2 regions of the Streptomyces subrutilus genome follow, and region 2 is predicted to be linked to the other one. Evidence: riboswitches for the same ligand, from Rfam matches in the RefSeq annotation. Region 2 holds a riboswitch; the other holds the start of a gene.
What was found. Region 2 has a riboswitch for glycine ahead of gcvP (aminomethyl-transferring glycine dehydrogenase). Riboswitches for the same ligand answer to the same signal wherever they lie in the genome.

Region 1 (4,408 bases), 3.8 Mb from region 2:
GCTCCAGCGGACCGCCCTGCTGGCCCGGGAAGACCGCGGAGTTGATCTTCTTGGCGAGCTCCTGCGTGGACAGGATCACACCGCCGCGCGGACCGCCGAGGGTCTTGTGCGTGGTGGTGGTGACCACGTGGGCGTGCGGCACCGGGTTCGGGTGCAGCCCCGCGGCGACCAGGCCGGCGAAGTGCGCCATGTCGACCATCAGGTACGCGCCGACCTCGTCCGCGATCCGGCGGAAGGCGGCGAAGTCCAGCTGGCGCGGGTAGGCGGACCAGCCGGCGACGATCAGCTGCGGCTTGGTCTCCTTGGCGAGGCGCTCGACCTCGGCCATGTCCACCCGGCCGGTCCCGTCCACGTGGTACGGGACCACGTTGTACAGCTTGCCGGAGAAATTGATCTTCATGCCGTGGGTCAGGTGACCGCCGTGGGCCAGGTTCAGGCCCATGATCGTGTCGCCCGGCTTCAGCAGCGCGAACATCGCGGCGGCGTTCGCCTGCGCACCGGAGTGCGGCTGGACGTTCGCGGCCTCGGCGCCGAAGAGCGCCTTGATGCGGTCGATCGCGATCTGCTCGACCACGTCGACGTGCTCGCAGCCGCCGTAGTAGCGGCGGCCCGGGTAGCCCTCGGCGTACTTGTTGGTCAGGACCGAGCCCTGGGCCTCCATGACGGCCACCGGAGCGAAGTTCTCCGAGGCGATCATCTCCAGGGTCGACTGCTGGCGCACGAGTTCGGCGTCGACTGCGGCGGCGACGTCCGGGTCGAGCTCGTGGAGCGGGGTGTTCAGCACAGACATCAAGATCCCCTGAGGTCAGTTGTCGGAGTGGGTGAACGCGGCGTAGTCCTCGGCCGACAGCACGTCGGTCGGCTCGGCCGAGATGCGCACCTTGAACAGCCAGCCGCCCTCGAAGGGCGCCGAGTTCACCAGCGAGGGGTCGTCCACGACGTCCTGGTTGGCCTCGACGACCTCGCCGGACACGGGGGAGTACAGGTCGCTGACCGACTTGGTCGACTCCAGCTCCCCACAGGTCTCGCCCTCGGTGACGGTGCCGCCGACCTCGGGGAGCTGGGCGTAGACGACGTCACCGAGCGCGTTGGCCGCGTACTCCGTGATGCCGACCGTCGCGACGCCGTCCTCGGCGGCCGACAGCCACTCGTGCTCCTTGGTGTAACGCAGCTGCTGGGGGTTGCTCATGACCTGATTCTCCTGGATGCGGGGGACTGGATACGAACAGCGGTCTCGCGTGCCGAGACGGCACCGCACGGGTTCTCCGTACGGCAGGGGCCTGCGGCGGGACTACTTCTGCCGCTTGTAGAACGGCAGCGCCACGACCTCGTACGCCTCATGCGTACCGCGAATGTCGACGCCGACGCCGGAGGTGCCGGGCGCGGCGTGCGCCGCGTCCACGTACGCCATCGCGATCGGCCTGCCCAGCGTCGGGGACGGGGCGCCCGAGGTGACCTCGCCGATCACCTCTCCACCGGACACCACCGGGAAACCGGCCCGCGGCACGCGGCGGCCCTCGGCGATCAGTCCGACCAGCTTGCGCGGCGGGTTCGCGGCGGCGCGCTCGGCGGCGGCCTCCAGCGCGGCGCGGCCGACGAAGTCCCCCTCCTTCTCGAACTTCACGACCCGGCCCAGCCCCGCGTCGAACGGCGTGAGGGAGGTGCTCAGCTCGTGCCCGTACAGCGGCATGCCCGCCTCCAGACGCAGGGTGTCGCGGCAGGACAGGCCGGCCGGGACCAGGCCGACGCCCGCGCCGGCCTCGGTCAGCGCCTCCCACAGCCGCACCGCGTGTTCGGGCGCGACGAACAGCTCGAAACCGTCCTCGCCGGTGTAGCCGGTCCGGGCGATCAGCGCGGGCACGCCGGCGACGGTGCCCGGCAGACCGGCGTAGTACTTCAGCCCGTCCAGGTCGGCGTCGGTCACGGACTTCAGGATGCCGGGCGACTCCGGGCCCTGGACCGCGATCAGCGCGTACGCGTCGCGGTCGTCGCGGACCTCGGCGTCGAAGCCCGCCGCGCGCTCGGTGACCGCGTCCAGCACGACCTGGGCGTTGGAGGCGTTCGCGACGACCATGAACTCGTCCTCGCCCAGCCGGTAGACGATCAGGTCGTCGACGATGCCGCCGTCCGCCCGGCAGATGTGCGTGTAGCGGGCGCGGCCGACGCCGACGGTGGAGATGTTGCCGACCAGCGCGTAGTCCAGCACCTTGACGGCCTCCGGGCCGGTCACGGTGATCTCGCCCATGTGCGACAGGTCGAAGAGGCCGGCCCGGGTGCGGACGGCGTTGTGCTCGTCGCGCTCGCTGCCGTACCGCAGCGGCATGTCCCAGCCCGCGAAGTCGGTCATGGTCGCACCGAGGGCACGGTGCAGCGCGTCGAGGGCGGTCAGGCGGGGGGCAGTGCTCATGGGTGTGGCTCCCGAGTCCCAGGGCATGACATGACGAGGAGGGTCCTCCCCATCTGTCATCGGAACCTGAGAGGTTCGCCGAGAGTTCCTCGGCTTGCACCTTGGGTGGAGCCGTCGAGCGGCTCGCTTTTCAGATCTGCCTCATCCACGCGGTACGGGGCCTGAGAGATTCAAGGGAGGTTCTTGCTCCTTCGGCGCCCGCGCACGGCCTTGCGGCGTGCCGGGACTCTCCCGCGCGGATTCAAGCGGCCGGTATGCAGTTGGTCCAGATGGCGCACATCATTGCACGCCCCCGCCGGACCCGGGGGGCGGGGCCCCGAAAGTTCGTGCGCGGCTCGTGCGGCTCTCCAGCGGTCCGGCCGGAACCGGCCCCGCCGGATTACCGTCTCTTTACACTCAGTGGGAAAGGGTCCTGGCGACCCGGTTCGGGGGAGGCGATCACTGTGCGGAGATTCGGAGTGGTAGTGGCGGCGACGGGGACCGTGGAGGCGGTCCCGGCACAGCGGGAGGCGCGGGCGCGCGAGGGCGCCGCCCGGTCCGGCCCCGTACGCGACCTGCGCGGCCCGGCGGTGCACGGCCCCCAGCGGCTGCGCTTCGCCGCCGGGGACATCGTCGTGGTCTCCGGCCTGCCCGGCGGCGGCAAGAGCACCCTGATCAAGCGGGCGGCCGCCGAGGGCGGCTCCGTGGACTCCCAGGACGCCCGCGAGCGCTGGGAGCGCCGGATGCCCGCCTCCCTCCCGTACGCCGTGTACCGGCCGCTGGTCCGCGTGGCGCACTACTGGGGGCTGTGGCGCGTCCTGCGCTCCGGCGCCTCCGTCGTCGTCCACGACTGCGGTACGCAGAGCTGGGTGCGCGGCCTCCTCGCCGCCGCGGCCCGCCGCCGCGGCCGTGCCCTGCACCTGCTCTTCCTGGACAGCAGCCCCGAGGAGGCGCTCTCCGGACAGGCGGCGCGCGGCCGGCGCGTCTCCGCGTACGCCTTCGCCCGGCACCGCGGCGCCGTGGGCCGGCTGCTGCGCGAGGCGGAGGCCGGGCGGCCCCCGGCCGGCTGTGCCTCGGCGACCCTGCTGGACCGCCGCTCGGCCGCCGCCGTGACCCGCATCGCGTTCCGGGGCTGACCGCCCCCGCCGGGCGCGGGGTCCGTCGTGCCAGCGGATAACCTCGGGGCGACGAGGGCGGGACCACGGAGGGGTGCGGGATGCAGGGCAGCGGCTGGCCGGAGAACGAACTGGAGCAGGTGCTCGGGGCGGCGCTGGGACAGGCCGACGCGGGGGCGCGGATCCTGGAGGTGCTCGGACGCAGCCACGTGTGGGTGCCGCTGCCCGGTGGCGGCGGACCGGGCTCGGCCGACCTGACCCTGCCCACCATGGAGATCGGCGGGGCGGCGTACGTGCCCGTCTACAGCTCCGAGGCCCAGTTCCGCTTCTGCGCCGGCCCCGGCATGGACTTCGCGGTGGCGCCCGCAGTCCAGTTCGCCCGCGGCCTGCCCCCGCAGCTCGGCATCGCCGTGAACCCCGAGGGAGCCGTCGGGGTCCCGCTCCCGCCGGCCGCGGTGGCCGAGCTCTGCCGCACCGGGCACACGCCCCTCGACGGCCCCGCCACCGGCGGCCGGGTCCGGCTCTACGAGCCCGACTGGCAGGACGACCCGGTCGACTTCCTCGCCGCCGCGGCCGAGGAGTTCCGGGCCACCGGGGTGGTCACCGCCGCCCACCGCTGCCTGGCCAGCGTCGAGGGCGGGGCGCCGGAGCTGTTCGTCGGTGTCCGCCTGGTGGGATGGGAGCCCGAATACCGGAACGCGCCGATGGACGCCCTGGGCCGGGCCCTGACCCGGGTCCCGCCGCCGTGGCCCGTGCAGTTGATCCTCCTGGACGCGGCCGAGGACCCGGTCACGGACTGGATTCGTGAGCGCGTACGCCCCTTCTACCTTCCGTAGGGCCGCATAAGCTGGTTGCATCTCCCGGCCGCACGCGTGGTCCGGGTGCACGTGGACGACGGGCGGACGAA
Region 2 (4,408 bases):
GGCGGAGGACGCGGGGGGCGGGCCGGACGCGGCCGGTGAATCGGATGTGCGGGACGGGTCGGATGCGCCGGATGGGGCGGCGGGGGTGCGCGGAGCCGACGGGGTGAGCGGGGTCGCCGCGCCGGGCGGCGCCGGGGCGGCGGAACCGGAGCGCACTGCTCCAGGGGACCCGGCGGCCCCGCGGCCGGGCCACCACGCGGCCGGGGCGGACGCCGGGGGCGCGTCCGGTCGGCACTGGGCCGCGGGGAGCGACGTCCGGCACGCGGTGTACGGGCCGGGGTGGGTGCAGGGCAGCGGGGTCGGGCGGGTGACCGTACGGTTCGAGCGGCCCGGATCGGCGCCGGGACGGGTGCGCACCTTCCGGGTGGACGACCCGGAGCTGGAGCCGGCCGATCCGCTGCCGTTGGTGGGGGAGGAGGGGACGCAGGCCCCGTAGGGCCGCCCGGGTCCGGCGGATCCGGGCCTAGGTCGTCTCTTTCGGATCTTGTCGGCCGAGCCCGCGGCGTCTGGTGCCGTGCCTGGGCGTGCTGCCGGGGCGCTCGCGTACTGGACGTACGTGGTCGCCTCGGCAGTGCGGCCAGGCACGGTGCCAGGCGTCGCGGGCCCGGCAAGATCCGAAAGAGACGGCCTAGTCGCCCGCGAGGCGGCCGAAGTCGCGGGGTTCGTCCGGGTCGGCCGGGGGGTGGTGGAACTCCGAGGGGAGGGTCACGTCCAGTCCGTAGTGGTGGTAGAGCTGGAGCTCCTGCTCGGGGGAGAGGTGGCGGCCGACGCCGAAGTCCGGGGCGTCCCTGATGAGGGAGCGCTCGAAGGGGACCCGCAGGGCGTCGCCGACCAGCTCGCTCGGCTCCAGCGGGACGAACGCGTCCCGGCTGAAGAGGCCGGTGCGGACGGCGGCCCATTCCGGGACGCCCGTGGCGTCGTCGAGGTAGACCTCGTCGATGGTTCCGATCTTGGTGCCATTGCGGTCGAAGGCCTTGCGGCCGATCAGGCTGCGCGGATCGATGTCGGTCTGCACGGTCCGTCCTTCCAAAAGCTCGCAACTCCGCCGTAATGACTACAGAAGTGCATAACGGGAGACCGGGCCACTCGGGGACGGCCCAGAACCTCGCTGGTAGGCTTGGCAGCGGCTGTCGACCCTGTGCGGGAGAGTCCTCCGAGTGAGCTCGACGGAGGCGCCGAAGGAGCAAATCCTCCCCGGAATCTCTCAGGCATACGTACCGCACGGACGAGGCCACTCTGGAAAGCAGGGGCGGGTACCGGGTGCGCAGTGCCGGTCCCTCCCCTCACCGACGGTGAAAGCCGGAGCTCTCGGGCGATCCCCGCGACTCCGGTGAAACTCTCAGGTTGAGATGACAGAGGGGGAGGCCGTCCGGGTGCCAGCGCCGTGGTGCCCCTCGCAGGTCATACGACCAGGAGGCCTCCGTACATGACCGCCAACCGCATTCCGCTCAGCCAGCTTGAGCGAGGCATCCCCTTCGAGCAGCGCCACATCGGCCCGGATGCCGAGGCGCAGGCGAAGATGCTCGCCCAGGTGGGCTATGGCTCCCTGGACGAACTGACCGCCGCCGCGGTGCCGGATGTGATCAAGACCGCCGAGGCGCTGAACCTGCCGGAGGCGCGCACCGAGGCCGAGGTGCTGGCCGAGCTGCGTTCGCTGGCCGACCGCAACCAGGTCCTCACCTCCATGATCGGCCTCGGCTACCACGGCACCTTCACGCCGCCGGTGATCCTGCGCAACGTCATGGAGAACCCGGCCTGGTACACGGCGTACACCCCGTACCAGCCGGAGATCTCGCAGGGCCGCCTCGAAGCGCTGCTGAACTTCCAGACCGTCGTCGCCGACCTCACGGGCCTGCCGACCTCGGGCGCCTCGCTGCTCGACGAGGGCACCGCGGCCGCCGAGGCGATGTCGCTCTCCCGCCGCGTGGGCAAGGTCAAGGACGGTGTCTTCCTGATCGACGCCGACGCGCTGCCGCAGACCATCGCGGTGATCGAGACCCGCGCCGAGCCGACGGGCGTCGAGGTGGTCGTCGCCGACCTCTCCGACGGCATTCCGGCCGAGATCGCCGAGCGCGGCGTCTTCGGCGTGCTGATCCAGTACCCCGGGGCCTCCGGCGCCGTGCGCGACATCAAGCCGCTGATCGACCGGGCGCACGAGCTGGGCGCCGTCGTCACCGTCTCGGCCGACCTGCTCGCCCTGACGCTGCTGACCTCGCCGGGCGAGCTCGGCGCCGACATCGCGGTGGGCACCACCCAGCGCTTCGGCGTCCCGATGGGCTTCGGCGGACCGCACGCCGGCTACATGGCCGTCCAGGCCAAGCACGCCCGCTCGCTCCCGGGCCGCCTCGTCGGCGTCTCCGTGGACGCGGACGGGAACAAGGCGTACCGGCTGGCCCTCCAGACCCGCGAGCAGCACATCCGCCGGGAGAAGGCCACCAGCAACATCTGTACCGCCCAGGTGCTGCTCGCCGTCATGGCCGCCATGTACGCCGTCTACCACGGCCCGGACGGCCTGCGGACGATCGCCCGCCGGACCCACCGCTACGCCGCCCTGCTCGCCGCGGGCCTGACGGCCGGCGGGGTGGAGGTCGTGCACGGCTCCTACTTCGACACGGTCACGGCCCGGGTGCCCGGCAAGGCCGCCGAGGTCGTCGCCGCCGCCCGCCGGGGCGGGGTCAACCTGCACCAGGTCGACGCCGACCTGGTCTCCGTCTCCTGCGACGAGACCACCCTGCGCGCCGACGTGGACGCCGTCTGGGCGGCCTTCGGGGTCGGTGCCGACATCGAGGCCCTGGACGCCACCACGGCCGACGCCCTGCCCGAGAGCCTGCTGCGCTCGGACGCGTACCTGACGCACCCGGTCTTCCACCAGCACCGTTCCGAGACCGCGATGCTGCGCTACCTGCGCAGGCTCTCGGACAAGGACTACGCGCTGGACCGCGGCATGATCCCGCTGGGCTCCTGCACCATGAAGCTCAACGCGACCACCGAGATGGAATCGGTGACCTGGCCCGAGTTCGGCCAGCTGCACCCGTTCGCCCCGGTGGAGCAGGCCGAGGGGTACCTCACGCTCATCACCGAGCTGGAGGAACGTCTCTGCGAGGTCACCGGCTACGACAAGGTCTCCCTTCAGCCCAACGCCGGCTCGCAGGGCGAGCTGGCCGGTCTGCTGGCCGTACGCGCCTACCACCGCGCCAACGGCGACGAGCAGCGCACCGTCTGCCTCATCCCGTCCTCCGCGCACGGCACCAACGCCGCCAGCGCCGTGATGGCCGGCATGAAGGTCGTCGTCGTCAAGACGGCCGACGACGGCGAGGTGGACGCGGACGACCTGCACGCCAAGATCGACCGGTACCGCGACGAGCTCGCCGTCCTGATGATCACCTACCCGTCCACGCACGGCGTGTTCGAGGAGCACGTCGCGGACATCTGCGCCCGGGTGCACGACGCCGGCGGCCAGGTCTACGTGGACGGCGCCAACCTCAACGCCCTGGTGGGCCTGGCGAAGCCGGGCCACTTCGGCGGCGACGTCTCGCACCTGAACCTGCACAAGACCTTCTGCATCCCGCACGGCGGCGGCGGCCCGGGCGTGGGCCCGGTCGGCGTCCGGGCGCACCTGGCCCCCTTCCTGCCGAACCACCCGCTCCAGCCGACCGCCGGCCCCGAGACGGGCGTGGGCCCGATCTCCGCGGCGCCGTGGGGCTCGGCCGGCATCCTGCCCATCTCCTGGTCGTACGTGCGCCTGATGGGCGGCGAGGGCCTCAAGCGCGCCACCCAGGTGGCGGTGCTCGGCGCCAACTACATCGCCAAGCGCCTGGAGCCGCACTACCCGGTGCTCTACACGGGCCCGGGCAACCTGGTCGCGCACGAGTGCATCATCGACCTGCGCCCGCTGTCGAAGTCGACGGGCGTGAGCGTGGACGACATCGCCAAGCGGCTGATCGACTACGGCTTCCACGCGCCGACCATGTCCTTCCCGGTGGCCGGCACGCTGATGATCGAGCCGACGGAGTCCGAGGACCTCGCCGAGATCGACCGGTTCTGCGACGCGATGATCGCCATCCGCGGCGAGATCGAGCGGGTCGCGGGCGGCGAGTGGCCGGCCGACGACAACCCGCTGGCCAACTCCCCGCACACGGCCGCGGCGCTGGGCGGCGAGTGGAACCACCCGTACACCCGGGAAGAGGCCGTCTTCCCGGCCGGGGTCACGGCCGCCGGGAAGTACTGGCCGCCGGTGCGCCGCATCGACGGTGCGTTCGGCGACCGGAACCTGGTCTGCTCCTGCCCGCCGCTGGACGAGTACGACAACTGAGCACGCCGAGGGGCCGGCCCGGGAGGTTCATCCCGGGCCGGCCCCTCCGTCGTCGCCGCGGACCCTCAGGCCGCCTGCGCCGCCAGCGGGCGGTGC

Region 1: it holds a riboswitch for glycine, as region 2 does, so the genes downstream of both, gcvT (glycine cleavage system aminomethyltransferase GcvT) here and gcvP (aminomethyl-transferring glycine dehydrogenase) in region 2, are expected to answer to the same signal.

What each region holds. Positions count from the first base shown of each region.
Region 1 is NZ_CP023701.1:2,439,230-2,443,637, reverse strand. Features, by position in the region: gene glyA (serine hydroxymethyltransferase) at 1-790, opposite strand, end outside; gene gcvH (glycine cleavage system protein GcvH) at 806-1,189, opposite strand; gene gcvT (glycine cleavage system aminomethyltransferase GcvT) at 1,292-2,407, opposite strand; glycine riboswitch at 2,548-2,651, opposite strand; gene CP968_RS10360 (AAA family ATPase) at 2,845-3,522, shown strand; gene CP968_RS10355 (enhanced serine sensitivity protein SseB) at 3,603-4,337, shown strand.
Region 2 is NZ_CP023701.1:6,218,655-6,223,062, forward strand. Features, by position in the region: gene CP968_RS27670 (DNA polymerase IV) at 1-436, shown strand, start outside; gene CP968_RS27675 (PRC-barrel domain-containing protein) at 629-1,015, opposite strand; glycine riboswitch at 1,132-1,230, shown strand; gene gcvP (aminomethyl-transferring glycine dehydrogenase) at 1,427-4,312, shown strand; gene CP968_RS27685 (DUF5999 family protein) at 4,378-4,408, opposite strand, start outside.